3 regions of the Planococcus lenghuensis genome follow, and region 2 is predicted to be linked to each of the others. Evidence: predicted binding sites of a transcription regulator. Region 2 holds the regulator's gene; each other region holds the start of a gene.
What was found. Region 2 encodes Rex, which represses fermentation and respiration genes when NADH is low (regulators of the CRP and FNR family bind a similar motif). Its sites were predicted from a motif close to TTGTGAAATATTTCACAA; they were not measured.

Region 1 (9,932 bases), 1.3 Mb from region 2:
GTCGTCTCTTCTCGCTTGAAGCAAGGCTTCCGCCCGCTTCGCTGCTTCCTGTGCCCGAGCGACATTGATGTCTTCGGCCAATTCAGCAGATTGCGCAAGAATGGTGACTTTTTCAGGACGGATTTCCAGAAAGCCGCCGCTCACAGCTGCAATTTCTGTCGCGTTATCTTTCTTCAGGCGCACAGCGCCGATCTGAAGAGGTGCAACTGTCGGAATATGGCCGGGGAGAACCCCCAGTTCACCGGTTGCGGTAACCGCGATCACCATGTTGACGTCTGAATCGTATACCGGGCCGTCGGGAGTGACAATACTGACTGCAATGGTCCTCATTTTTTCCCCTCCTAAACCCTGGTTTTAGACTTCTACGCCCATGTTTTTCGCTTTTTCGATAACTTCTTCGATGCGGCCGACAAGACGGAATGCATCTTCCGGAAGCCGGTCGTACTTGCCTTCAAGGATTTCTGCAAATCCTTTGATTGTTTCCTGAACCGGTACGTAAGACCCTTTCTGGCCTGTGAACTGCTCAGCCACGTGGAAGTTCTGAGACAGGAAGAACTGAATGCGGCGCGCACGCGAAACCGTCTGCTTGTCTTCTTCACTCAGCTCGTCCATACCGAGGATCGCGATGATATCCTGCAGTTCGCGGTAACGCTGAAGCGTCTGCTGCACTGCACGGGATACGCGGTAATGTTCTGCCCCAACGATTTCAGGCGACAAGGCGCGTGAAGTCGATGCGAGCGGATCCACAGCCGGGTAGATCCCCATCTCGGACAGTTTACGCTCCAGATTCGTCGTTGCATCAAGGTGCGCGAACGTTGTTGCCGGAGCCGGGTCCGTATAGTCATCGGCAGGTACGTAAATCGCCTGGATGGACGTTACAGATCCAACGTTCGTCGAAGTGATCCGTTCCTGCAGCTGACCCATTTCCGTTGCCAGTGTCGGCTGGTAACCTACCGCAGACGGCATACGTCCGAGGAGAGCGGATACTTCCGAACCTGCCTGTGTGAAACGGAAAATGTTGTCGATGAATAAAAGAACATCCTGTCCCTGCTCATCGCGGAAGTATTCAGCCATTGTCAGGCCGGACAGGGCAACACGCATACGCGCACCCGGCGGCTCATTCATCTGACCAAAGACCATCGCTGTTTTCTTGATAACGCCTGAATCGCTCATTTCATGGAACAAGTCATTTCCTTCACGCGTACGTTCACCAACGCCTGCGAATACGGAAAGTCCGCCATGCTCCTGTGCGATATTGTTGATCAGTTCCTGGATAAGAACCGTCTTCCCTACACCCGCTCCGCCGAACAGACCGATTTTACCGCCTTTGATGTACGGTGCAAGTAGGTCAACGACTTTAATGCCGGTTTCAAGAATTTCAACATTCGTTGAAAGGTGTTCGAACGTCGGCGCTGAACGGTGAATCGGATCGCGGCGTTCAGATGCCGGGATTTCCTCGCCAAGGTCGATTACTTCTCCGAGTACGTTGAAGACGCGGCCGAGTGTTACGTCCCCAACAGGAACAGAAATCGGCTGGCCTTTATCGATTACAGCAGCACCGCGCTGAAGACCGTCAGTGGAATCCATTGCGATTGTACGGACTGCATCGTCGCCGAGGTGGAGCGCCACTTCAAGTGTCAGTGTCTGCGGCTCCCGGTTCGGACGATTAATAGTAACAGTCAGGGCATTGTAGATCTCAGGAAGTTCGTCGTTACCGAACTTCACGTCTACAACCGGACCCATGACTTGAAGAACTTGTCCTGTTTTCATGCTGTTCCCTCCTATCAAACTAAAAGTTCATCCTCTATTCAAGGGCTGCGGCACCGCCGACGATCTCTGTGATTTCCTGTGTGATCGCCGCCTGGCGTGCGCGGTTATATGAAAGCGTGTAATTACGGATCAGGTCCGCTGCGTTGTCGGATGCGCTCTTCATCGAGGTCATCCGGGCAGCATGCTCGCTTGCTTTCGCATCAAGAAGAGCACCGTAAATCAGGCTCTCAGCGTATTGCGGAAGCAGCACTTCCAGGATTCCTTCAGCCGACGGATCGAACTCATAAGTTGCCGTCGAACCAGTCGGTTTAATATCCGTCAGCGGAAGCACTTTCTTTTCCGTCACTTCCTGTGTCATAGCAGACACGAAGTGGTTGTAGAACATAAAGATCTCATCGTACGCACCATCGGCGAACATGCCGACAGCCTTATTGGCAATATCTTTAATATCAGCAAAAGCAGGCTGATCCGGCACACCGATTGCGCTATCGATGATCGTATATCCGCGTCTTGCAAGCAAATCGCGGCCCACACGGCCGACAGCGAAGATGACGAATTCGTCATTGGACGCATGCCGCTTATTGATTTGGTACATGACTGCCCGCACAACGTTTGAGTTGTAGGCACCGGCCAGACCGCGGTCTGCTGTAATGACGAGATACGCCGTCTTTTTCACGGGACGGGTCACCATCATCGGATGGCTAACATCGGATGAACCTGAAGCGATGGATGCCACGACATCCTGGATTTTGTTCATGTAAGGAACGAATCCTTTCGCGTTCGTCTCCGCACGGTTCAGCTTGGCTGCAGAAACCATCTGCATCGCTTTTGTGATCTGACTCGTTTTCTTCGTTGACGTAATCTTGTTCTTTATATCGCGTAAAGATGCCACCGGTATTTCACCACCTTCATGTTTTTCACCGGATTCCGGTACAGGAGCTATTATTCAGATTTGGCGAATGTGCGTTTGAATGCGTTGATCGCTTCTGCCATTGCTTCATCTTCAGGAAGGCCCTGTGTTGTCCGGATATGATCCAGCAATTCCGGGTGGTCAGCATCCAGGAAGCTCAGGAGCCCTTCTTCAAAGCGGCGGATATCTCCAACCGGGATATCATCGAGGAATCCTCTTGTCAGTGCATAAAGGATCGCTACCTGTTTTTCAACTTTCAATGGCTTATGAAGATCCTGTTTCAGTACTTCTACTGTACGGGCACCACGCTCAAGTTTCGCTTTCGTCTGCGGATCCAGGTCAGAACCGAACTGGGCGAATGCTTCGAGCTCACGGTAGGCTGCAAGGTCAAGACGCAGTGTACCTGCCACTTTCTTCATCGCTTTGATCTGGGCGGAACCACCGACACGCGATACAGAGAGACCCGCGTTGATCGCCGGACGCACGCCCGAGAAGAACAGGTCGGACTGAAGGAAGATCTGTCCGTCTGTGATGGAAATAACGTTTGTCGGAATATATGCCGAGATATCGCCAGCCTGCGTTTCAACGAACGGCAATGCTGTGATGGAGCCGGCACCGAGTGTTTCATTCAGCTTCGCTGCACGCTCCAGAAGGCGCGAGTGCAGGTAGAAGACATCCCCCGGATAAGCTTCACGGCCCGGAGGACGGCGGAGCAAGAGGGAAAGTTCCCGGTATGCGGATGCCTGTTTTGTCAGGTCATCGTATACGACAAGCACGTGTTTGCCTTCAAACATGAACTCCTCGCCCATTGTTACGCCGGTATACGGAGCCAGGTACTGAAGCGGAGCCGGTTCGGAAGCGGATGCTGAAACGACGATCGAGTATTCGAGTGCGCCATTCGCCCGCAGCGTTTCGACGAGTCCGCGGACTGTCGATTCTTTCTGGCCGATTGCAACATAGATACAAATCATATCCTGGTCTGCCTGGTTCAGGATCGTATCGATTGCGACAGAAGTTTTTCCTGTCTGACGGTCACCGATGATCAGTTCACGCTGTCCACGGCCGATCGGCACAAGGGCATCGATCGCTTTGATGCCTGTCTGAAGCGGTTCATGCACCGATTTACGCGCCATAACGCCTTGCGCCGGGCTTTCAATCGGACGGGTTTTGGTTGTTTCAATCGGACCAAGACCATCAATCGGCTGTCCGAGCGGATTTACAACGCGGCCGATCATTGCTTCACCGACCGGTACTTCCATGATGCGTCCAGTACGGCGCACTTCATCGCCTTCACTGATATCTCTATACGGTCCAAGAATGATGATACCTACGTTATTGGCTTCCAGGTTCTGCGCCATTCCCATAATACCGTTTGAGAATTCCACAAGTTCCCCAGCCATGACGTTATCGAGACCGTGAATACGGGCAATTCCGTCACCGACCGAAATAACTGTACCAATGTCGCTGACTTGCATTTCCGATTGGTAGTTTTCAATCTGCTGTCTGATCAGGGCACTGATCTCTTCAGCTTTGATGCTCATATGTGTCACCCTCTCATAATTTGGTGGAACGACCGCTCAGCTGACGCTGCAGGCTCTCAAGTTTCGAGCTGACACTGCTGTCAAAGATACGGTTTCCGATTTGCACACGCAGTCCGCCGATCAAGGACGGATCAACTACGTTTTCAATGCGCAGGGCCTGCTTGCCGACTTTCCGTGCAAATGTCTCAGAAATGGCTGCAGCTTCAGTTTCTGTCAGGAAACGCGTTGAATATACGGTTGCTTCTGCGATTCCCCGGTCTTCATATGACAGATGAATAAATTCATCAACAATATCTTTTACTTCATTGATCCGTTTGCGTTCCACTGCGAGAAGCAGCGTATTCAGGACGTATTCATTAGCTCCGGCAAACAGCTGCCGGACAAGCGCCTGCTTGTCCTTCACGCCCATCTGCGGAGAAGCGAACATATCAAAAAAGTCCGGATTGGTATTGAGGACTTCCTTTACTTCACGCAGATCCTGCTCGACGCTGGCAATTTCACCGTGCGCTCTTGCTACCTCATAAAGTGATTCAGCATAGCGCTGGGCTGCCTTCGACCGGCTCATTGAATTTCGCCTGCCTTCGCAATCGTTTCATCGATCAGCTTGCGGTTTTCTTCTTCCGTCAGTTCTTTACCAAGCACCCGTGAAGCTGCGAGCATCGACAATGCCACCACTTCATCACGCACTGCTGCCAGCGCTTTATCGCGTTCATTGCTGATTTCAAGAACTGCATTATCTTTGATGCGGTTTGCTTCCGCACGTGCCGAAGCGAGGATTTCCTCACGGGAAGCTTCCCCTTGGCGTTTCGCGCTTTCCACGATATCAAGCGCTTCGTTGCGCGCTTCTTTCAGCATGCTGCGCTGTTCTTCCAGATACTTCTGTGATTCTGCACGGCTTGCTTCAGCCGATTCGATCTCACTGGCAATCAATTCTTCACGTTCCTGCATGATGCCCATGAGCGGTCCCCATGCAAATTTCTTCAACAGCCACATCAACACGAGGAAAATCGCCAGTGTCGCCAGAATATCTCCAACATTCAGGAATTCATGATGTTCTGCTTCCACTTCCACCGCGCCGAATACGAGATGATCAAAAAACACGATTGTTTCACTCCCTTCAAGAGCTCTGAATCCTAGTCAGTTTATAGTCGGATTGTTGTTTTCAAAGGTAAAATATGCAAAGTTTTTTCTTACTGTCCAGTTCCGCCGCCCAGCTCCTCGGGGTCATAAGTCGACCCGCTGCGGAAATCAGGATTTCCTGCGCGTTTCGCCTTATGCCTGTCGGAGCTTGCATGGCCGGCTTCACTTTTCTTACTTGTCCAACTTGTTCGCCAGACCGTACGCTGATTTCGCACCCTCCTCCGGAAACAGGTTTCCGGGTCGGCCGCTCCAATCCGCTATCGGTCTACCGGCTCACTTTGCTTTCCTTACTTAAACGCAAATGGCGAAAGATTTGCACTCCGCCATTTACGTCCTGCTGTCCAATTGTCTCTTATTACTCAGCGTTCATAACGATGAACGCGATAACTGTTGCGATGATCGGAAGGGCCTCAACCAATGCAACCCCGATGAACATTGTTGTCTGAAGAACGCCGCGTGCTTCTGGCTGGCGGGCGATACCTTCAACTGTTTTAGAAACGATAAGTCCGTTACCGATACCTGCGCCAAGTGCGCCAAGACCAACTGCGATTGCTGCTGCCAATAAACCAAGTGAACCTGTCATTATTAAATGTCCTCCTCAGGATAAGTAAATTTTGCTCTTAGAGCAGTTTATATTTATTAATGGTCATCTGCAACTTTATGTGAGATGTAGACCATCGTTAACATAACGAAAATAAAAGCCTGGATCGATCCGACGAAAATTGAAAATCCTTGCCATGCGAGTGTCGGCAGGATAGCTCCCAGGAAACCGAGCGCTCCGGCACTGGCCAGACCTGCAAGAAGTCCCAGCAGGATTTCCCCTGCGAAGATGTTCCCGTAAAGTCGGAGACCGAGTGTAAGTGTGTTTGCGAATTCCTCAATGATCTTAATCGGCGTGAGGAACCACATCGGCTTGGTAAAGCTTTTCGCATAAGATCCGAAGCCGTTTGCCTTGATGCCGTAGTAATTGCTCAAAATGATGATCATTGCTGCGAGTGTCAGCGTGACGCCCGGATCTGCCGTTGGTGATTTCCACCACAGGTAGCCGTCGACAACGATTGCAAAAGGCAATCCCAGCATGTTCGCCACGAAAATGAACATCAGAAGCGTAATTCCGAGCACGTGGAGGCTGCCGCCTGTTCGCCAGTCCATGTTGCTCTTGATGATGCCTTTTACGAAATCCATGATCCATTCCATGAAGTTCTGCATACCGGTCGGCTTCAACTTCAGGCTGCGTGTCGAGATCAACGCAATCAGAAAGACGATGGCCGCTGCGATAAGCAGCATCAGGACATTAGATAAGTTAAACCAAATGCCTGTACCGGGCAGTTCCCATGTTGGAGACAGATGTTCCACGATAATTTCACCTCTCTTTCCCCTTTGCGTTAATGATGCCGCACCTGATGGATGATCCGTTCTGTCAGCAACAGAAGGTATGGAATCATCAGACCTGCCGCTGTACTGATCAAGTCAAGATGTTCGGCGAACGTAATCGCGAGTGCGACTGCCGCCACACCTGAGGCAAACCGGATGGCAGTTCCGAGTGAACGGACTTGCGATCCTGCTGTCACCGCCCGATCAAACTTTTCCAATCGCCGCTTCAATATCCAAAAGTTATACAGACCGAATGCCGTACCTAGAGCAAGCCCTGCAAAAACAGACGGGTACGGGGTAAATCCCCACCCCAGAGCAAAAAGCGCCAGGATAAAAAATACCATTTTCTTGAGCTTTTCGTAGATTTCATGAAAATCTGACATTCACTGTTTATCTCCTGAATCGAATTTTTGAACGGTGTACATCATTGCTGCTGCACCGGCGGCAACGCCTGCAAGCAGGAAGATGATTAGAAAAAGTGGGGCGGTTCCGAGTTTCTCATCGAACCACATTCCTGCGAATGTGCCGATCAGAACGGACCCGACAAGTTGTGAGAGGATGGCACTGTAAAGCGCCATCGCTTGCAAGGGACGGTTTGGTGGGCGCATGTTACCCCCTTGAAATCCACTGGAAATCCAGCAGTTTTTTCAACTGGCGGAGCATCGCATCAGGTCTCCTACAACAAGAAATTTATGTATGAAAACCCTGTCATGCATACCCTTTGTAAGCATACAATAGGGGCAAAATCATGTCAATCAACTGAAGTGAAATTGTTCACAAGCGACATGCGGCTGTCATATTCCCGACAAATTTCACGCCAGCTGAAAATCCGGCTGTGGAGGAGGAACTGAGGATGGTAACAATATGATAATTGTAACACAGTTTGGAATGGGGTTTAGCAAATCTTTTTAATTCAATTAAGAAACTTCTTCCAGATGAGCGGCGGGCCGGGAAATTGAATGTTCATGGCTTTTGGAGGGAAAAAGCGGATTAAGATGCGTGTTTTCTAATGAAATATTCATTTTACATCCCTCTCCTCCTGGCTTCTGGACTGACTGCCATGAATTTATGATATTGGGGGAAACAAGGCGACAGGGAGCCCAGGCATATTAAGAGCTGGTGAACGTTCTTTAAGAACATCTGAATACACTTTAAGCCTCCACCTTTTCTTGCTGGCTTGATTTATTGATGTGGATCTGCTGTTTCGAATAAAAAACCGGGACACCAAGGGGCGAATGCTCTTTAAGAGCTGGCGAGTGCTCTTTAAGAAAGATTGAATGCACTTTAAAAACCGGCGAATGCTCTTTAAAAGCTGGTGAATGCTCTTTAAGAAAGACTGACTGCTCTTTAACCTCCACCAATCTCCATAAAAAAAGATGACCCTTGTTCAGGGTCATCTTCCTTTATTCGTTCCCGAAGTATTTATGCAAAGCTTCGACGATCCGGCGGGATGCCTGGCCATCTCCATAGGGGTTGGAGGCATGGGCCATTTTGGCGTACTCTGTTTCGTCGGTGAGCAACTCGGTCGCCATCCGGTAGATTGTTTCTTCGTCGGTACCCGCGAGTTTCAAGGTGCCGGCATCGATGCCTTCCGGACGTTCGGTCGTGTCACGGAGGACGAGGACGGGCTTGCCGAGCGACGGCGCTTCTTCCTGGATGCCGCCGGAGTCGGTCAGGATCAGGTATGACCGGGCCGCGAAATTATGGAAATCGAGCACTTCAAGCGGCGGGATGAGATGGATGCGCGGGTCGTTGCCGAGAATTTCGTCCGCCACCTCCCGTACTGCCGGGTTCAGGTGCACCGGATAGACGACTTGCACGTCGCCCTGTTCTTCGATGAGGCGTTTGATCGCTTTGAACATACCGCGCATTTTTTCGCCGAGGTTTTCGCGGCGGTGGGCGGTAAGCAGGATCATGCGGTCATTCCCGATTTTATCAAGTACCAGGTGTGCGTAGGCATCGCGGACAGTTGTCTTCAGCGCGTCGATGGCGGTATTGCCGGTGACGTAGATACGGTCGGCGGGTTTGTTTTCCGCCAGCAGGTTACCTGCTGATTTCTCGGTCGGCGCAAAATGGATATCCGCCAGCACGCCAGTCAGCTGCCGGTTCATTTCTTCCGGATACGGTGAATATTTATTGTGCGTCCGGAGGCCGGCTTCCACGTGTCCGACTGCGATCTGGTTATAAAGCGCAGCGAGGCTTGCCACGAATGTCGTCGTCGTGTCGCCGTGGACGAGGACGATGTCGGGCTTCGCTTCCTGCATGACACGGTTGAGTCCTTCCAGGCCGCGGACTGTGACATCCATCAATGTCTGGCGGTCTTTCATCATGTTCAGGTCGTAATCGGGTTTGATGCCGAACGTGTCCAGCACCTGATCGAGCATTTGCCGGTGCTGTGCGGTTACAGTCACAATCGATTCGATGGTGTCCGGGTGTTTTTGCAGTTCAAGGACGAGCGGAGCCATTTTGATGGCTTCCGGTCTCGTGCCGAATATGGTCATTACTTTCCGTTTTGCAGTCAAGCGGTGTGCACCTCCAGTTTATTTCGTACCGTACAGCCGGTCGCCTGCATCGCCGAGGCCCGGTACAATATAACCTTTTTCGTTCAGCTTTTCATCGAGGGCGGCGATGTAGATATCGACATCCGGATGCGCTTCCTGCAATACTTCCACGCCTTCCGGTGCTGCGATGAGGCACATGAACCGAATGCTGTTTGCGCCGCGCTTCTTCAGTGAGTTCACTGCTTCGACGGCAGAACCGCCGGTCGCGAGCATCGGATCGACGAGGATGAAGTCCCGCTCTTCAATATCCGACGGCAGTTTGACATAGTATTCGACGGGCGTGAGCGTTTTAGGATCCCGGTACAGGCCAATATGTCCCACTTTCGCTGCCGGAATCAATTTCAGGATGCCGTCGACCATGCCAAGGCCGGCTCGCAGAATCGGTACGACCCCCAGTTTCTTGCCGGCGAGCACTTTGGCGCTGGCCTGCTGAACCGGCGTCTGCACTTCGATGTCCTGAAGCGGCAAATCGCGGGTGATTTCAAACGCCATGAGCGTCGAGACTTCGTCAACCAGTTCACGGAATTCTTTCGTGCCCGTCTTAACGTCACGGATGTATGTAAGCTTATGCTGAATAAGCGGATGATCGAATACATATACTTTTCCCATTGGGTTTCTCTCCTTTTTGTTGCGTTA
Region 2 (9,932 bases):
GCAACAGATGCTGCGTTTTGCAGTGCAGAACGCGTAACTTTCGTCGGATCGACGATACCGGCGTCGATCATGTTGACCCATTCGCCGTTCGCTGCGTTGAAGCCTGTTCCGACTTCTTCGCGCTTCAGGCGGTCCACGATGATGGAGCCTTCAAGACCTGCGTTGTCTGCGATCTGGCGCACTGGCTCTTCAAGGGCACGCAGAACGATTTTCACGCCTGTTGCCACGTCGCCTTCCTGTGCTTCTGCCAGCTCATTCACGCTGTTATACACGTTAATGAGGGCGGTACCGCCACCGGAGACGATTCCTTCTTCAACCGCTGCGCGTGTTGAGTTGAGGGCGTCTTCAATGCGCAATTTACGTTCTTTCAGTTCAGTCTCAGTCGCTGCTCCGACTTTGATGACCGCAACACCGCCGGCCAGTTTCGCCAGACGCTCCTGCAGTTTTTCTTTGTCGAATTCAGAAGACGTATCTTCCAGCTGGCCGCGGATCTGGTTGACGCGGGCTGCGATTTTATCGGACTCGCCGGCACCTTCCACGATCGTTGTTGTTTCTTTCGTTACAACAACTTTCGCTGCGCGTCCAAGCTGCGATACATCCGCAGACTTCAGATCAAGTCCAAGGTCTTCCGTGATCAGTTCGCCGCCTGTGAGGGCTGCGATATCTTCGAGCATTGCTTTACGGCGATCGCCGAAGCCAGGTGCTTTGACTGCCACTGCGTTAAATGTGCCGCGGAGCTTGTTCACGACGAGTGTCGCAAGCGCTTCGCCTTCCACATCTTCCGCGATGAGCAGAAGCGGTCTGCCTTGCTGGACAACTTGTTCAAGGACCGGCAGCACTTCCTGGATGTTACCGATTTTTTTATCTGTGATAAGGATATACGGGTTTTCAAGAACAGCTTCCATTTTATCAGAATCTGTTACCATATAAGGAGATGCATAGCCGCGGTCGAATTGCATACCTTCCACGACATCCAGTTCAGTCGTGAAACCACGCGATTCTTCGATCGTGATAACGCCGTCGTTGCCGACGCGTTCCATCGCTTCAGCAATCAGCTGGCCGACTTCGTTGTCACCGGATGAAATAGCCGCGACCTGCGCGATTTCTTCTTTGCCCTGGATCGGCTTTGAAATGTCTTTCAGTTCGCCAAGCGCGCGTTCGACTGCAAGTTCAATTCCCCGACGGATGCCGACAGGGTTCGCACCTGCTGTTACGTTTTTCAGCCCTTCACGGATCATCGCCTGTGCCAGAACTGTTGCTGTTGTCGTACCGTCACCGGCGATATCATTTGTTTTCGATGCAACTTCCGCTACAAGCTTCGCACCCATGTTTTCAAATGCATCTTCAAGCTCGATTTCTTTCGCGATCGTCACCCCGTCATTTGTGATAAGCGGTGAACCGAATTTCTTTTCAAGCACGACGTTGCGGCCTTTTGGTCCGAGTGTCACTTTCACTGCGTTTGCGAGCTGATCCACACCGCGCGCCATCAGGCTGCGTGCGTCTTCTGAGAATTTAATTTCTTTTGCCATGTTCAATTCCTCCTGTCTTGGTTCGTATTCTTAACCGAGTACTGCGAGAATATCACTTTCGCGTAAGATTAAATATTCATTGCCGTCAGATTTCACTTCAGTTCCTGCATACTTCGAGAAGATGATCCGGTCGCCTTCTTTAACTTCCATTTCACCGCGCTGTCCGTTATCCAGCAACGCACCGGCTCCGACTGCGATGACTTTTCCTTCTTGCGGCTTTTCCTGGGCTGAACCCGGCAGGACAATTCCGCTGGAAGTTTTCTCTTCCGCTTCGACGAGCTCGATGACAACACGATCTCCCAATGGTTTTAACAATTGAAACACCCTCCTCAAAATTAATGAATGTAAGTTTGTTAGCACTCTTTAGTCGTGAGTGCTAATCCAATTATCAGTTTACTGATTTCATTCTCCATTTGCAAGCGGGAAGCTGAAAAATTTTTTATCTTTGCGGCTCTCTTGTGAAACCTCTACAATGAAAGAAAAGAACTTTAGACAGGAAAGGAATCACACATGGCTAAACAATATTCTCCCAGACGGAAACGGCGCACGGCGCTGTATGTTTTGCTTGTTTATTTCATCGCCCAGCTTTCGGGAATCTTCCTGATTATCCCGCTCCACAATTATTTTCTTGGCCAGGAATTGAGCGCGGAAGCTGCCCGGTTTGCAGCAGCCGGCTGGGTCACATTCATCACGTTCGGGCTTGGTCTGCTCGTCATCATTTTCCTGATTTTCCGCGATAAGCGTTTCTTTGATATTTGGCAAGGTAAAGAATCCAGTATCTGGGCTGCCATCGGCTGGGGTGTGCTCGGCTTTTTCCTGCTCCTTGTCGGTCAGTCGCTTGCCGCTATCATTGAAGTGGCTTTCGGCATTGAACCCGGCTCTGAAAATACAGCCAGTATTGCAATGGTTGCGGCGGCTGCACCCATCATGATCATCGCCGTCGTGCTGTTCGGCCCGATTCTGGAAGAATTGATTTTCCGGCGTGTCATTTTCGGCTCCTTGAATCAGACGATGAATTTCTGGCTCGCCACAGCGATCAGTGCACTCGCCTTCGCTGCCGTCCATATGGAATTCGTTCACCTGCTGCTGTATTTCACCACCGGTCTGATTCTGGCATTCCTGTATCAGAAGACAAAGCGGCTCCTGACGCCGATCATTGCACATGTGCTCTTAAACAGTTATGTTATGCTCATTCAGCTGAACATTGACCGGATTGAAAATTTCATGCGGCAGCTGGAGGAAATTCAGCGGCTGCAATAATGAAAAAAGAGGCTGTCCCTCACGCGTTTATCCGCGTTTGAGGACAGCCTCTTCCTGTTGTTCTTCGATTACTTGCTGCTGTTCGGCCCGCAGGAATTTGCGGTAGCCGGCCCGGGCGATCACAATGCTCATTTCATACAGCAGGATGAGTGGCACGGTGACCATGAGATGCGAAAAGATATCCGGCGGTGTGATGAACGCCGCAACGACAACAAGAATGAAATACGCGTACTTGCGTGACTTCACCATCTGCATCGGCGTCAGGATGCCGAGTCGCGTCAGGAACAGCATCAGCACGGGCAGCTGGAATACCACACCGAACGGCAAGGTCATCTGGAACAGAAACGTAAAGTATTCGGTGATGCCGATCGTTTCCACGATGTCCATGCTGTCTGAAATCTGCAGCATGAACCCGATGGCGTACGGAAACAAGATAAAATAGCCAAAAGCGATTCCGCCGAGAAACAGCAGAACGGAAAATGGAATGTAGCTCAGTGTCGCCCGCCGTTCCTGATCCAGGAGCCCCGGGCTGACAAATGCCCACAGCTGATACAGAATGACCGGGGACGTTATAATGAGAGAGAGCACCATCATGACTTGAAGGTAAATCCGGAGCGGATCGGTGATCTTGAACGCGTTCAGCTCCAGATTTTCCGCATGGTCGTTGAACTGCAGGAATTCGATCAGCGGACCTGCCAGGAAAAAACTGCCGACAAGCGCCAACAGAAAGAAAACGACTATGATCGCTAGCCGTTTTCGCAATTCCTCTATGTGTTCGACCAGCGTCATATCGTTTTGCTTCATTAACATGACATCCTTACTTTACTTCTTTTTGGTCGTCTTTCTTCTTCACTGGTTCGTCTTCGTCGTCAATCAGCCCTTTGGTGGCATTCTTGAACTCACGCAGCGATGAACCGAATGCTTTTCCGAATTCAGGCAGTTTCTTTGGACCGAAGATGATCAGGGCAACAATCGCAATAATAATCAAACTAAGCGGGCCTGGCATCATAACGGACACCTCCTAACAGTATGGTTTCATTCTACCGTATACGGGCAGCTTTGGCTATTTGCAGCGGTTTGGCAAATGTGACGTTTTTACGAATAAATTGGCAGAATGCACGTTATTTCACTGACGTGATGAATGCCAACGGTTCTTTGTGGAACTATCGCTTGTTGCTGATTTTTAGAACATATGTTTGGTATATTGGAAGCAGGGAGGTGAAAAACAATATGGCCACAAAAACGATTCTGGTTCGGCTGAAGACCCTGACAAAACGAAAGCACAAGCAATTCATCGACGAGCAGAAAGCCTATGCTTCCTTCCTGCGTGAACGAATGCGTCGGGCGGCTCCATAACGGCGAAAAACTATCATCCGCCAACGTGACGGCCGATTTGAAATCCGCCATCCGGAATGAAGCCATCCGACGCGCCAGGAAAGCGGTCGCGGACTTCAAGAACGGGGCGGCGAAGAAACTGCCGACATTCCGAAGCTCGCTCGGGATCAGCATCAATAACCAGAACTGGAACAGCGTCGAAAAGAACGGCCGCTGGCACATCGCCTTCACGAGCAACACCGGCAAAAAAGCGTTGCCTGTACATGAAAGCGCCGACGTGAAGACGTTCTTCCCGTTCCTCACAAAGGACAACCGGGAATTCCGCGGAACGATGGCGCTGCTCCGCAAAGGCAGGGACTGGTATGCCGCCATCCCGATCCAGACAAGTTCCGATCTGCAGGATAAGACGATCATCGAAGCCGACTGCACATCCGTCGGTGTTGATTTGGGCCTTCGCCATGTGGCTGTTCTCTCGGAACCCATCAGCGGAAAACGCCAATTCTTTTCGGGCAAAGAGATCGGATACATCCGCCGTCACTTTCGTTCCCTGCGCCGTTCTCTCGGTCAGAAAAAGGCACCGCGTGCCATCGAACGCACAGGTAAAAAAGAAAGCCGCTGGATGAACGACTACAACCGAAAGCTCGCAAACGACATCGTCGATTTCGCCCGGCAATTCGATTCGCCGCTGATCAAACTGGAACAATTGGACGCGATCCGCACGACGTGCCGCAGCCAGAAACGCGCGGACCGAACGATCCATTCCTGGGCGTTTTATCAGCTGAAGCAGTTTATCAAGGAACGGGCGGCGAAGTTCGGGATTCCCGTCGTGGACATCGACCCGTACCAAACAAGTCAGGCCTGTTTCCGGTGCGGCCACGCAGAAAAGGCGAATCGGCAGAAGGAAAAATTCAGCTGCCGGCAATGCGGCCACACGAACCACGCGGACTTGAACGCCGCGGCGAACATCGCAGCACGCACGAGCCTGGCGGTGTAGCGAAGAATCGTGTCCTTCGTGATAGACCAGGTGCCCATGCGGTACGATCCGACATGGGAGCCTCGCATGGCACGAGGTACGGCGGTCATGACGACGGCGGGTCAGAAATGGACCAACACGGCGACTGTCGCGAGACAGGCGCTCCGCCCGAGTGAGCCGCCCCCACACCTGTTCAGGTGTTTCCACTGGAAGCTCGGTACTTCAGTGCCGAGAGGATGTCACGTCTCTTGCTGGTGGATAAAATAAATTAATGTCTGCAGTTCGACAGACAAATCGATTGTATGAATCCGGATTCGGTCCGGCACATCAAGCCGCACCGGTGTGAAGTTGAGAATCCCTTTAATATCCGTACCGGCAAGCCGGTCTGCGAGCGGCTGTGCGGCTTTTGCCGGCACCGTCAGAATGACCAGTTCGATGCTGTGTTCAATCAGTTTTTCCTCAAGGACATCCGGATGAAAACTGAAAATACCGCTCCGTTTCTCCCCTGCATGGGGGCTTCCTGTATCGAATGCGAGCACAATCTTCGTATTGTGATTGCGATGGAAATTATATTTTAAAAAGGCGCTGCCTAAACTTCCGACCCCGATCAGCGCGACATTCGTGGCTTCATCCCGGTCCAGAATGCTCCGGAAAAACTGCAGCAGCTCTTGCACATCATAGCCGTACCCTTTTTTCCCGAATGCACCAAATTGTGAAAAGTCCCGGCGGATCGTCGCCGAGTCGATTTTCATTGCTTCACTCAGTTCACGGGAGGATACACGGATTTTGCCGGCATTCGAAAAGTTCTGAAGAAACCGGTAATACAGCGGCAGGCGCTTTGCAGTCGCCTGTGGGATTTTTGGAACTTCATACAAGGAAAACACCCTCCTGCGGTTGGTTCAAATCGTTACTATCTTACCCGACACACCCTGTTCTGTAAAGCCGCTCCGTTGCAGACCGGCAATACTTCGGCTAAACTTGAAAAAGAATCGAGGTGAACCGGATGATCGTTTTACAAGTGAATAACATCCAGAAATCATTCGGCGCGGAAGAAATTCTCGCCAGCGCCAAATTGGAAGTTCAGCACCGGGACCGCGTTGCACTCGTCGGCCGGAACGGTGCCGGAAAATCGACATTATTGAAAATCATTGCCGGTGAATTGTCATATGACAGCGGTGAACTGATCATACCGAAAGATCTATCCATCGGCTATCTCGAACAGCATTCAGGTATTGATTCCAAATTGTCCGTATGGGATGAAATGATTACTGTGTTTGAGCATTTTCGCGGTCAGGAAGCCCAGCTGCGGAAACTTGAAATGCAGATGGCAGACCCGGATATCTACGGGGATCCGGTGCAAAACAGCAAAGTCATGGCTGAATATGATGCCCTGCAGCATGCCTTCAAGGATGCAGGCGGCTATCAGTATGAAGCGGATACCCGCGCTGTGCTCCATGGCATGAAGTTTTACCCGGAAGACTATGACAAGCCGGTCGCTTCCCTGTCCGGCGGTCAGAAAACCCGGCTGATGCTCGCAAAGCATTTGCTCGCAAAGCCCCAGCTGCTCATCCTTGATGAGCCGACGAACCATTTGGATATCGAAACGCTCCGCTGGCTCGAATCGTATTTGAAAAGCTATCCGGGTGCCTTGCTGATCGTATCGCACGACCGCTATTTCCTCGACCAGGTCGTCACAATTGTCTATGAGGTATCCAGGCGCCGCACAAAGAAATTCACCGGCAATTACAGCCGCTACTTAGCGGAAAAAGCGAAGCAGTATGAGCTGGACCGCAAGCAATTCGATAAGCAGCAGGAAGAAAAGGCCAAATTGGAGGATTTCGTGCAGCGCAATATTGTGCGGGCTTCCACGACAAAATTGGCCCAGAGCCGGCGCAAAGTGCTCGAGAAGACCGATTGGATGGATGCACCGGAAGGCGATGAAAAATCAGCCCGCTTCGGCTTCACGATTGCCAGACAGAGCGGCAATGACGTCCTGGTGGTCAACGATGCTGCTGTCGGCTATGAAGGCAAACCGGTGACTCAAGATGTCTCGCTGAAGCTGTATCGCGGGGACAGCCTCGCACTGGTGGGCCCGAACGGGGTCGGCAAGTCGACGCTATTGAAGGCATTGGTCGGTGATGATACGCTGCTCAATGGTTCTGTTCAGTTCGGCACCGGCGTGAAAATCGGCTACTATGAACAGGAACAGGCCAATTTAGCAGGCAATAAAACGGTGCTGAATGAGTTATGGGATGATTATCCGCAGACGCCCGAAAAAGACATCCGGACGATTCTCGGCAGTTTCCTGTTTACCGGTGACGACGTGTTGAAGTCTGTCGCTTCGCTATCCGGGGGTGAAAAAGCCCGGGTGGCGCTTGCTAAACTCATGATGCAAAAAGCGAATGTGCTGATTCTTGATGAACCGACCAACCACTTGGATCTCGACAGCAAAGAAGTGCTTGAGGCGGCATTGATCGATTATCCGGGTACGCTTTTGTTTGTGTCACACGACCGCTATTTCATGAACCGCATTGCCACTAAAGTCGTGGAATTGTCTCCTGAAGGAACAGAAGAATTTCTCGGGGATTACGATTATTATTTGGAGAAAAAGCAAGAAGCAGCAGAACTTCTGGCATTGGAAGAGGAAACTATGCAGACTGCCACCGCTCCAGCCGCCACGTCCCGCCGTCTCGACAAAGAGCAGCAGAAACGGGAGCGGCAGCTAAGCCGGCAGCTGACAGCCATCGAAGCTGAAATCGAAGAACTCGATAGTCAGATTGCTGCTGTGGAACTCCAGCTCTGTGAGCCTGAAGTGTTTCAGGATCATGAGCGCGTGCTGCCGCTGCAGCAGGAACTTGAACAGCTGAAAACTACACACGACGAGCAGACAGAGCGCTGGGTGGAACTTCAGGAAGAATTGGAACAATTTACAGACTGACTGCATGCACCCAGCATGCAGTTTTTTTGATGGTTTTCACCGTCAATACCCCCATTCTGCTCAAAATCCATCTTTTTTCTTCCCTCAAGCTACTTATTTCCGTACAAATCGGCCCTTCCTCCCCCACCAATCACTACTTGCCAAGACACCACCTCAATATATGGGTCAAGACCTTTTCAAAAATTTTTTATTGCCGAAAAGTTATCCACAGGCAACTTGTTATAAAATCAGCTATCAACAGAGTTTTCCACATTATCCACAGGAAAAGATAGGGTTATACACATTTTTTCAGAAAATGCTTGACACAATATATAGAATTTAGGCATAAAGGCTTAAAAGTTATTCACAAGTTATTCACAAAATGTGTATAAGTACAAATGTTCTCTATTAATAGAATACATAACGGAAGTGAAAAAAACGGATTTTCCGTTTACTGAATGTAAATGGAAAATCCGTTCTATTGCCACGAAGTTAGAATCAGTCCCGGCCGGCCGTTCATCGCCATAGTGCTGCGGATGCCTTTATCAAACATCACTGCACCAGCTGCTGCAATCATTGCCGCATTATCCGTACAGAGCGGCAGCGGCGGGATATAAAACGGGATGCCTTTACTGCTGAACTGCTCAGTCAGCGCGGAACGAAGTCCTTTATTGGCCGCAACGCCGCCGGCTGCAATTACCTGTTTAACATTATAGTGTTCGGCAGCCCGCACTGTCTTAGCCGTTACGACTTCCACAACACTTTCCTGGAAACCGCAGGCCACTGCCGCCGGATTTACTTCTTCCCCCGCTGAGCGGTATTATGGAGATGATTCAGTACAGCTGATTTCAGTCCGCTGAAACTGAAGTCATACGAACCATCCTCCAGCCAGACCCGCGGAAACTGTACCGCTTCTGCACTTTCCTGTGCAAGCCGGTCTACATGCGGTCCGCCTGGATAAGCCAAGTTCAGAGACCGCGCGACTTTGTCATACGCTTCCCCCGCCGCATCGTCCCGGGTTTCACCGATCACTTCGAAACTGCCATGTTCTTTCATATATACAAGTTCCGTATGCCCTCCTGAAATAACAAGTGCTAGCAGCGGGAACTCCATCTCCTGGACTAGCCGGTTGGCATAAATGTGACCGGCAATATGGTGAACACCCATAATCGGCAGACTATTGGCAAACGCAAACGCCTTTGCTGCATTTACCCCAATCAGCAATGCGCCGACGAGGCCAGGTCCTTCCGTGACTGCCACAGCGTCCAGTTCGCGCGGCTTCATGCCCGCTCGCGTAAGGGCTTCTTCAATCACCATTGTGATGCGTTCCACATGATGACGGGAAGCAATTTCCGGCACAACTCCGCCAAAGCGTTTATGACTGTCGATTTGAGACGACACCACATTAGAAATAATTTCAGTCCCATTTTTCACAACCGATGCCGCTGTTTCATCACAACTGGTTTCAATCCCAAGTATATATCTATCATTAATCATTAAAAGTCACCCACATCACGAGTGCATCCTCGTAGTTATCTGTATAGTAGCGCTTTCGGACTCCGCCTTCAATGAATCCGAGTTTCCTGTATAGATTCTGTGCTGTTTCGTTGCTGACACGGACTTCAAGGGTCATATGCCGGGCCCCTTGCTCTTTCGCTGCTTGGATGGCAGCGCGCATGAGGCCTTCCCCCAATTTTTTGCCGCGTTCCTGCGGCAGAATCGCCACATTCGTTATATGGGCCTCATCCAGGATCAGCCACATTCCGCAATAACCGACAACCCGTTTATCGGCTTCCGCAACAAGATACAGCGCATTATCGTTATAGAAGACTTCATGATAAAAGGCATCCCGCGTCCAAGGAATAGTAAAAGACTGCAGCTCAATGGCATACACTTGTCCGATATCCCTTGCTGTCAT
Region 3 (9,932 bases), 1.4 Mb from region 2:
AGGCCTGCATTATCCAAGACATAACGCCACCCGTCATATGGCTGGGGTTTGATATCGTCGTTGTCGTTTTTCCTGCACCATTTGGTCCAAGAAAGCCAAATACTTCACCAGTCCGAATTTCAAAATCCAACCCTTTTATGATTTCTTTTTTGCCGATTGACTTTTTCAAGCCAATTAATTGCATTGCCGTCTCTGTCAAAAAATCCCCTCCATATTGTTCTATCTTTAGTTTATACGACTTGAATTCCAGTTAGTTCCCAGATTGGGTTTATTGATTCTGGTTTTTGTGTTTTATTGTTTTTTTTATGTAATTTTATACTATTTAAAATGATAAAACTTAAAATGTAATATCTTCATCTATGGCAGTGTCCGTTAAAAGATCGTACTTCGTAAGTCAGTTGCCACCTTTTGTCTTGCTCTTTCTATTCGTGCTTATTCCCGTTCCAATCGATTTCCAGCTAATCCATCAATCCTTGGCTTTTCCGGTTATTTCTTTCCGCCCTCTTCCTCAAACAATTACTATTACACCCTCTCTGCCTTCGAGTAAGCATTATTCAGTCAGATATAATATCCTCCACCTGAGGCATGAAGGAAGAAATTCAGCGCTAAATTTGTTAAATTATCCATTAAGAATAAGCATGTAAGGAGGGAAACGACAATGAACATCAAGAAAAAACAGGAATCTGTTTATATAGATGCCGGACAACATGAACTCGTAATCAAGCAAAGATATCAGGTGCTGTCCTACCTGAATGATATCCTCCTCGGTGTTTTATATTTAATCGGCAGTATCTTGTTCCTATCGGATGTCAGCCAGACAATCGCCATTTCCTTTTTTATTGGCGGCAGCATTTTAATGATTGCCCGGGCTGTCATCAATATCGCGAAGGGTATTCATCTTAAACGGATAAGTAATTGACATAACCGAGCACCCGGTCTTATAGCAGAACAAATTACAAATGGCCGGCAACGGCATAAGTCACTTCTGCTTCCTCCCTTTCTTGCACGCAAACCATTGAAAAAAATAAGGCACACTCACGACATGTGAGTGTGCCTTTATTCCATTTCCTGATATTACTGTCCGAGGAGACGGGCAACGGTCTGGTTAATGAACTTGCCGTCTGCTTTGCCTTTTAGTCTCGGCATGATCACTTTCAATACAGCGCCTTTATCGGAGGGACCCGCTGCACCGGTTTCAGTAATGACTTCCCGGATAGCCGCTTCAACTTCCGCTTCACTCAGCTGTGCAGGCAAATAACGGGAGAGCTCTTCCAACCGCTTTTCAAGTTTCGAGATGACGGCAGCATAATCCCCTTCCGCTTTCTGATAACCTTCCAGTTCCTCTTTCGTCTGCTTCACTTCCCGGTTCACGACCGTCAGTTCTTCGTCAGCTGTCAGCGGGTCTTTTGCGTTGATCTGCTCGTTCTGCAAGGCGGATTTCAATTGGCGGAGTGTCGCCAGCCGTTCTTTGTCTTTCGCTTTCATAGCTTCTTTGATGTGCTGGTCGATGTCTGTCTTGATCGTCATCATGATCTGTCCCTTCATAGTTAGTTCCTTCGTTCTGTCTACCTGATCGTACTATTCCTTTTGGAAGGGCGCAAATGCTAACCATCCCGCCCCGTTTTTCTGGTGGGATGGCAGGCACAGCCATGATCAATAATGATTATGCATCTGCCCAGACATCATGTGCAATGTTCACGACATGGCGGACTTTTTCCCATTGCTGCTCAGCGGTCAGCAAATTTCCTTCTTCTGTCGAAGCAAAGCCGCATTGCGGACTCAGACAGAGCTGATTCAGCGGCACATAGGCAGCAGCTTCTGCAATCCGTTCTTTTACACGTTCCGGATCTTCCAGTTCGCCAAACTTGGATGTGATGAGTCCCAGCACGACCGTCAAATCCGGCCGGTTGATATGGCGAAGCGGTTCAAACCCGCCTGATCGCTCGTCATCGAATTCAAGAAACAGTCCATCGACGGCCAGACCGCCGAAGATGATTTCAGACATTGCGTCGTATCCGCCGCTCGAGAAATACGTGGATTGGAAATTGCCGCGGCAGATGTGCATCGTCACGAGTAGATCCGCAGGCCTCTCTGCAATGGCCTCATTGATCGCCCGGGCACAAAGTGCAGCTGCTTTGCTCGGTTCTTTTCCTTTTGCCCGGATGGTTGCGCGTCCTTCCTCAGAGAAAAAGGAAGCCCACGAAGTATCATCCAGCTGGAGATAGCGGCAGCCTTCGTCGTATAAGGCCGCAATCACTTCCTGATACGCAGTGATCAGATCCGTGAATAATTCCTCCTCAGTTTCATATACGCCTTCTTCAAACGTCGCCCGGAACAGCAGCATGTTCGGGCTTGGAATTGTGAATTTCGCCACAGCGTCACCAGCGTTATCCCGAAGGAATTTGAAGTGATCAATCATATAATGCCCATTGAATCGGATTTTTCCTGTCACTTTGATGCCCAGCGCTTTTGTTTGCTTTCCGTGGAATTGGAGTCCTTGTTCGGCATCGTACAGCTCCACACCATCAAACCCGGCCAGAAAATCGAAATGCCACCATTTCCGGCGGAACTCGCCGTCCGAGACTGCCTTCGGACCGGCTGCTTTTTGCTCGGCAATCAGTTTGATAATCTCTTCATCTTCAATTTTTCGCAGATCCTCGTTCGTGATTTCTCCGTTTTCCCGCTGGGCCCGGGCTTTTTTCAGCCGCTCCGGCCGGAGGAAACTGCCGACATGGTCGCCTCGGAATGGACGATTCGTTTTCGCTTTTTCGGTTGCTGGTTGGGTCAATATAAACTCCTTCTTTCTACTCTAATTTGATGGATGCAGTAATCCATTTACAGGTAAAAAAATAAAAACCCTCTTCCGGAATTTCAGAAGAGGGTTTGGCATACACTGACAACGGACTCTTCTCATCTCCAAGCTTACGCTTCTGGAATTAGCACAGTACTGTTTGTCGCAGTCTGTTGCTGAGGTTTCTTCGGGCCAGTCCCTCCGCCTCTCTGGATAAGAAAGTTATGCAATTGGTTATTAACAGTAGCCTACAAGTAATATAGACCTGCGTCAAGAATTGATTGTTTTTATTTTTGTTGATTTTGTATTTTCCTTAAGTAATTTTTTACTACTTAAATTCCATTACAAAAATTCCAGCTCTTTTTTGAGTATCTAGTTAGTCTATGATAAGTGACAATTTATAATTTACAAGCCGGCTCAAGCTCACCAGAAATCCATTCAATTCTTCATTCAATGGGAATTTGCATTCCAGCAAATAACAACTGTCTCCGCTGATCTAATGATGATGAATCACATACTCCGGTTGGTTCTGGATAAACATCAAATACGGTTGATGATCCGGATTTTGGGTCAGTATGCTGATCATCGCATGAACAGGATAGCCCCGTTTTCTTTTATCCATTTTTGTCTACGAGAATTCTCTTTTAATTTATTTCGAAAAAAAGCTGGACACTGAAAAAGCGTCCCAGTTATCCAGCCATGCCTTAATTATTCCAAAACTTCGATCACCGTCTCGGTGTGTTCATGTATACTGTCACTATCTTTCATGACATGGGTTTGCACTTGGTACGTACCCGCTTCCGCAAATGTCACTTCACCCGTGTAGGCTCCCTCTTGTTCTGTCAACTTCACCCATTCATGCTTTTCAGCGCCTTCTCGCCATAACTCCAACGAGACGTCCGCTCCTGTCAGCTGCACTTCCCCGCTTTTCGCATGAACGTTGAATATCGCCGGTTCATTCAACTGGATCGCTCCGGGCTCAGCCAGGTGAATAGTGACTGTGCCATGGGCGTCATGACTGTACGGATGCGCAGTTTCTTCTCCCAGTGCAGGTTCCGGGCCGCTGACTGTAATCGTGGTCTCCGGCATTGTATGCATATCTCTTGCTGTGACGTGAGATTGGATATGATAGACGCCGGCTTCGGCAAACAAGGTTTCAGCAACGTACACTCCTTCTCCCTCGTGACCGGCCGTCAGGAGATTGCTGCTCTCTTTCTCTTCCTCCTGCCACACTTCGAATTCCACCTCATCCGCACCTGTGACAGCTTCTGTTCCTTGTGTCACAATTGCCGTTAACTCAACGGGTTCATTTGCAACAACGGTTTCTTGAACTTGCAGGCTCACTTCAAGCGGTTCCGGCAGTGAAGGCTCAGCCTCCCCCGCACCAGTGGACTCTCCTGAGTCGCATGCAGTCAATACTGCTGCTGTGAATAAAAGCGGTACAAGTTTTTTCATGATTTTATTCCCTTCTGACATATGCTGGTAACTATTGGATGACATTAAGTTCCTGTCGTCCGCATTCTAAATTACCTGTCCTGCATTAATCCAACCATAATCGTACGCTTTGCAAGAACCGGTTACAATCGCTTCAAGAGCGGATTTGTGGCTATGAATCGAACTTTTCGTCTTACACAGCAGTCTTCATTACTTTTTTTGGCAAACGACCATGTTGAATCTGAATGGCGGCTTGTTTTCCATATTCTTATGCGGTTCCAGGATTTCCGATACTTCGATTAATCCGTAATGGCCAAACGCTTCCTTGATGGAATTGGCATCATAGAAATACATTTTTACTCCTTCATAGACCTCGAAATAATCCTTGCCGAGCTGTGTGCCTTTTCCGTACATCGGGGCTTCTTTCGAAATAGCCGTGATCACCAAATAGCCGCCCGGCTTCAGCTGATCGTAACAGTCCTTGATGAATTTACTCCGCTCCTGCTCATCCAGTAAATGAATGAGCCCATGGCAAAAGATACACGAAGACATGGCCGTAGCGCCGGTCGCAAAATAACGCTCCGCCCCGTTCCCGAATGTCCGCAGGGGTCTGTACCCAGCTCGAAGTTCTCACATCGAATTCCTCCAGCTGTTGCAGCGTTCTGTACTGTTCTTCGGTCAGCAGCTCAATCCCCATGACCATTGCCATATCCACCGCCGAGTTTTCAGGCTTATGTTTTTTTCTCGATTCCAGTGCTTCCCGGTCATAGCAGACACTTCTGCGTCCTTCCGGGCTCTCTTTCGAGCAGTCGCAAAAAAAGATTCCGTTTTTATGTCCGTCCAATTCGATTACGTCCGGTTCCCCGCCGGTTTTCTCCATTTCGTGAAGAGACCATATTTTTTCGGCATTTGCTTTCAGCTCCTCTACCACTCGGTCCCAAACAATACCGCTGTGGCGGTGCCTGTTTTTCCCAAACCGGATTTTAAGTGTGCGGAGTAATTCTTCACGCTGCTCCACAGTCAACACCTGGTCATTACTGATGTCAGTCATTCGTCTTCCCTCTCCCGTCCACTTGAATTGGCATGTTCCCGTTATCCGCCTTCTACCTGATATGGCATACGGTCAGCGATCATTTTGAAATTAACAGCGTTTTTAATATGACTCCCCCTAATAAAACATCTATCTAAGCAGACGGGTAAGTCGCCCCTATAGTTCCACACCGGATTCTGGGGAACCGGCGACAAAGAGAGATGTTCGATGTGCTTTGAATGGGATAACATTGTTTTTTCATTGGTTTAATAATTTTTTACGCATTAGTGTGATTTATTTCACATCTCCCGCTTTTTATTGTGTGTATTCTAAATTTAACGAAAGAAAATTAGCAATTGCTATTTTTATTCCGGGATTGATGGAAGCATCTGCATGAAGAACGGTTCCGAATCAGTCCTTCCATTCACCGAGAAAGGGGGCCAAAACAATGAGCAAGTCTATCCGCAAGCAGCTCGGTATAGACAGACACAGCACCGCAGAAGAGTATTCATTGAAAGGAACGTTTGTATCTGTCCTGATCTTAGCGGCAGTCATGATTGTTTCCTGGTTCGGCATCATGGTTCTTTTTTTAGACCGGCTTTAAATCTGTATGGAATAAAGCGTTAACAGAAAGGAGTTTCTGAGCTATGCGCATTCACCATTATGAGAAACTTTGGCTTATGATCGGGTCTTTTATCCTAATCATTTTCTTATCCATTTTAGCCATTCAAACATTTTTTCTGGATATGGGCCCGCCGAGTCATGCACAGACCATTAATCCCGAAACGGTCCGGGAATCGGAACTTTTTGCTAACGCCGCTTTGACTGAAATCGGCGAAAATGAGTATAAACTTGCCATAATCGCTGAAATGTTTGCTTTCCGGCCAGGCGACCTGGAAATCCCGGCCGGCTCGACTGTCCACTTCACGCTCGCATCGCCGGATGTCACCCATGGTTTTAAAATCTCTGACACCAATGTCAATGTGATGGTCGTCCCCGGCCACATTTCTAAAGTAAGCCACACATTTTCAGAGCCGGGTGAATACTTAATTTTATGTAACGAGTACTGCGGTCTTGGCCACGAATATATGGCAAACACCATCACTGTAAAATAACCAAAAGAAAGTTGGGATCTTATGGCGCACGTATCTGAACTACCCACTCGTCCGACAGGAAAAGTAGTCGACCGGGACACCACTACCCGAATTCCAATAGAAGATGTCCGTTTATCCGCCGCCAATTTATCCATCGCATTTCTTGCGCTGTTATTCGGCGGGCTGGCGGGATTGCTGCAGGGATTTGTCCGAAGCGGCTATTTGGAGCTTCCTTCCTGGATCAGTTATTATGCCTTGCTGACGGCGCACGGTGTTTTGCTTGTGTTAGTGCTGAGTTCATTTTTCAGCATCGGTTACTTGTACGCAGGCACTTCAAAAGTGCTCGGGGGGCTCCATCCTAAAACCATCGGGTTCGGCTGGGCCGGTTTTGCCCTCATGTCGGTCGGAACTGTTACCGCTGCCTTCTTCATCCTGGCTGGCAAAGCGAATGTTCTTTATACGTTTTATACACCGATGCAGGCGCACCCTTGGTTTTATGTCGGATTGTCGCTTATCGTCGTCGGCATCCTGCTGAATTGTGTGGGGATGTTCATCACGTATCAGAGCTGGCGTAAAAACAATCCCGGAAAACTCACACCACTTTTCGCGTTTTTCTCCAATGCCGTGTTTGTGCTGTGGGTCTTCGCCTCGCTGTTCATCGCCGTATTCGTCGTGGGACTGGTCATTCCTTGGGCATTCGGATGGGTTCCGACCATCGACCCGATGATCGGCCGTACGCTGTTTTGGGCATTCGGCCATACACTCGTCAATATTTGGATGCTGACGTCGATTTCTGCCTGGTACGTCTCAATGCCGAAAATCATCGGTGGAAAAGTATTCAGCGATTCGCTGGCGCGGGTTGCCGTGGTGATTCTCGTTGTCGCCAACGTCCCGGGCGGCTTTCACCACCAAATCCTTGATCCGGGCTTATCGGTCGGATTGAAATTCCTTCACGTTATCCAGACGTTTATGATCATTTTCCCTTCCCTCATGACCGCATTTGCGATGCTGGCAACGATGGAATGGGCCGGACGGGCAAAAGGCGTGACCAGTTTATTGGGCTGGTGGAAAATCCTTCCGTGGAAGGACGCCCGTTTCTTTGCGCTGATAGTCGCCATGTTCGCTTTTATTCCGGCGGGCCTCGGTGGCATCATCAACGCCAGCAATCAGATCAACCAAGTCGTGCATAACTCCATTTGGGTGACCGGCCATTTGCACTTGACCGTCGGAACGACCGTCATGCTGACGTTCTTCGGGGTTTCCTATTGGCTGGTTCCGTTCCTTAGCGGCCGGAAAATGACGAAAGTGCTTAATCGGCTGGCGATTGCCCAGACCATTATCTGGGCCAGCGGCATGCTGATCATGTCCGGTGCGATGCATATAAACGGATTGCTGGGCAGCCCCCGCCGTACCGCTGATACCACATACGGGGGTCACAACGCAGCGGCGGACTGGGCATTTTACGAAATGTTCATGGCCCTGGGCGGAATCATCTTATTCGGCGCAATTGTCCTGATCGTCTATATTTGGACACAGCTGGCATTTTTCGCTCCGAAAGGCGAAACCGACTTTCCGATCGGAGAAGATTTCAGTGAAAAAGATGCATCTCCATTGTTCATGGATCGCTGGTCCATCTGGGTGACACTCGGTGTCATTTCCATCGCGATCGCTTACGTGATCCCGCTATTCGATTTCATTTCCGGGCATAACCCGGGCTCACTGCCGTTCCTGATGTTTTAAACCGGAAATCGTGTCAAATAGAAAGAGGAGCCAAATCCATTGGCTCCTCTCGGACTGTAAATAAAAGATTTTTAATACAAAAAACTGCAAGTGGATAGTCTTTTCCAGTTTTAAAAAACTTGATGAGTCAGAAAAGAACGCCCACCCTTTCCGCGAGGCCCGCAGGAGCGGGTCAGGAGACCGAAGCGACAGGACGTCGCGCCCTTCGCCCCCCTTCCTCTCAAGCCTCCTCGTCCTGAAGGAACTCGGGGATCTCGGCAGCCAGTTTTTTCGCAGGAAAGGCAGGACCGAAAGTATTGAGGGCACCCTTTGCGACGAGCTTGCGCGGGAGCACACAGGTTTGATGGGGCGTTTTTCCTTTTCTTCTCCTAATCATTCTTAAAGTGAGAAGCAACTCGAAAGCTGGTCAGCTTTCCCTAAAGGATGAAAGGGACGGATATCGCTGCATAGGTCAATACCCTTTTGGACCTGGACCAGTCGAAGCAAAACCTGTGAGACTCCAACGGGAGAGCGGACAAGGCGAGACCCGGCAGGTCGCATTGCGACCGAAGCGGCTTGCCGTTCGCCCGCGGAAAGCGAGCAGGTTTTGCCGACTGTTACTGGACACGATGTCTTTATGCAGTTTGCACGGATTTTTCTACAAGCTGAGAGGAGCCAAGTCCATTGGCTCCTCTTCATTTCGTATAAGACGTTTCTTCTTTATCTTTCCATAACTGCTCGATTATGATGACAAGCCCGGTACCAAGCAGCAGTCCATTGCTCACCAGATTCTGCACGATTCCCGGCAGATCGGCGAAGACTTCCGGCGGCAGGAACATCGTGCCCATGCCGATCAGATAAGCGACGCCGATGATGGTCACTTTTCTGGAATCCAGCGTTGTCATCGATACATTATTGATCGCGAGACCAACCAATTGGACGAACGAAGCCATCAATGCGGCATTGGCTATCGGTGACGGGATACTGGATACCAATGCGACAAGCGGCGGGAAAAATGTCAGTACGATCAGCAAAGCAGACGCATAAATAAATGGCGCTTTCCGCTTCTGTCCCGTTAATGCGATGAACCCCGCAGACGTCGCGAGCGGCACATTCGCGATGCCTGAAAACATGCCCGATAAGCCGGTGCCGATTCCTGAAAACGTAGTTCCCCGGTCGACTTGCGCCCGTCTGTCTTTTGGTTTAATATCTAAAGTCTGATTGACCGCCACGATGGACGCGACAACATTTGAAATGATGATGACCGCGGTGATGAAGGCAATGGGAATCATGCCGAAATTAAATGTCGGCATGCCAAACGCCAAGACTTCCGGCACTGCGAACACACTCACTTCCCCTTCCGTGTCTTGTCCCCCGACGATAAGGAGATACGCCACCCAGCCAATGACGATGCCGATGAACACAGCATAACTGCTCAGCCAGCCCCGGGCGAAAATTGACAGCCCAAGCACCAGGAAGAATGTCAGGAACGCAAGCGCGGCATCCATCACCTGGATGGTTCCTGCCCCTTGCTGCAGGCCCAGCATCCCTTGCAGGAAGGTACCGCTAAGCTGGACGGTCAGCAGGAAAAAGAATGTGCCTGTGACGAGCGGCGTAAAGATCGGAAGAATCTTCTGCGATATTTTAAATACGCCAAACAGCAACAGGAACAGCCCCGTCAGCATCATCGTCGTCTGCAGCGAACGAAGCGTTTCTTCCAGCGAAGTGCCGTCCTGGAGTCCGGTAATCGCCATAACGGAAAAAATAGAGATCCAGATGCCGGCCGGCCCTTCCATAATCGGCAGCTTATGTCCGAATAACCCCTGCAGCAAAGAAGCCACACCAACGACGAAGAATGTCCGCT

Region 1: a site for Rex is predicted at 7,498-7,515, ahead of B0X71_RS14945 (AtpZ/AtpI family protein). Genes of this name have one in related genera too.
Region 3: a site for Rex is predicted at 5,543-5,560, ahead of B0X71_RS20955 (cytochrome c oxidase subunit 2A). Genes of this name have one in related genera too.

Annotation. Positions count from the first base shown of each region.
Region 1 is NZ_CP019640.1:2,940,869-2,950,800, forward strand. Features, by position in the region: gene B0X71_RS14900 (F0F1 ATP synthase subunit epsilon) at 1-330, opposite strand, end outside; gene atpD (F0F1 ATP synthase subunit beta) at 355-1,770, opposite strand; gene atpG (ATP synthase F1 subunit gamma) at 1,805-2,662, opposite strand; gene atpA (F0F1 ATP synthase subunit alpha) at 2,713-4,221, opposite strand; gene B0X71_RS14920 (F0F1 ATP synthase subunit delta) at 4,235-4,786, opposite strand; gene atpF (F0F1 ATP synthase subunit B) at 4,783-5,322, opposite strand; gene atpE (F0F1 ATP synthase subunit C) at 5,717-5,944, opposite strand; gene atpB (F0F1 ATP synthase subunit A) at 6,001-6,717, opposite strand; gene B0X71_RS14940 (ATP synthase subunit I) at 6,747-7,118, opposite strand; gene B0X71_RS14945 (AtpZ/AtpI family protein) at 7,119-7,343, opposite strand; gene B0X71_RS14950 (hypothetical protein) at 7,887-8,132, opposite strand; gene wecB (non-hydrolyzing UDP-N-acetylglucosamine 2-epimerase) at 8,139-9,257, opposite strand; gene upp (uracil phosphoribosyltransferase) at 9,276-9,905, opposite strand.
Region 2 is NZ_CP019640.1:520,173-530,104, reverse strand. Features, by position in the region: gene groL (chaperonin GroEL) at 1-1,529, opposite strand, end outside; gene groES (co-chaperone GroES) at 1,560-1,844, opposite strand; gene B0X71_RS02875 (CPBP family intramembrane glutamic endopeptidase) at 2,040-2,789, shown strand; gene tatC (twin-arginine translocase subunit TatC) at 2,817-3,593, opposite strand; gene tatA (twin-arginine translocase TatA/TatE family subunit) at 3,607-3,795, opposite strand; gene B0X71_RS21515 (hypothetical protein) at 4,020-4,145, shown strand; gene B0X71_RS02860 (RNA-guided endonuclease TnpB family protein) at 4,102-5,118, shown strand; gene B0X71_RS02855 (redox-sensing transcriptional repressor Rex) at 5,337-5,972, opposite strand; gene B0X71_RS02850 (ABC-F family ATP-binding cassette domain-containing protein) at 6,101-8,035, shown strand; partial or broken gene tsaD (tRNA (adenosine(37)-N6)-threonylcarbamoyltransferase complex transferase subunit TsaD) at 8,493-9,511, opposite strand; gene rimI (ribosomal protein S18-alanine N-acetyltransferase) at 9,504-9,932, opposite strand, start outside.
Region 3 is NZ_CP019640.1:1,945,544-1,955,475, forward strand. Features, by position in the region: partial or broken gene B0X71_RS10010 (ATP-binding cassette domain-containing protein) at 59-199, opposite strand; gene B0X71_RS10015 (YrhK family protein) at 659-919, shown strand; gene B0X71_RS10020 (GatB/YqeY domain-containing protein) at 1,075-1,545, opposite strand; gene B0X71_RS10025 (5-methyltetrahydropteroyltriglutamate--homocysteine S-methyltransferase) at 1,664-2,788, opposite strand; SAM riboswitch class I at 2,908-3,011, opposite strand; gene B0X71_RS10030 (FixH family protein) at 3,500-4,246, opposite strand; partial or broken gene B0X71_RS10035 (SAM-dependent methyltransferase) at 4,436-4,765, opposite strand; gene B0X71_RS10040 (DUF4256 domain-containing protein) at 4,731-5,276, opposite strand; gene B0X71_RS20955 (cytochrome c oxidase subunit 2A) at 5,704-5,859, shown strand; gene B0X71_RS10045 (cytochrome c oxidase subunit II) at 5,903-6,370, shown strand; gene B0X71_RS10050 (cbb3-type cytochrome c oxidase subunit I) at 6,392-8,089, shown strand; gene B0X71_RS10055 (purine/pyrimidine permease) at 8,764-9,932, opposite strand, start outside.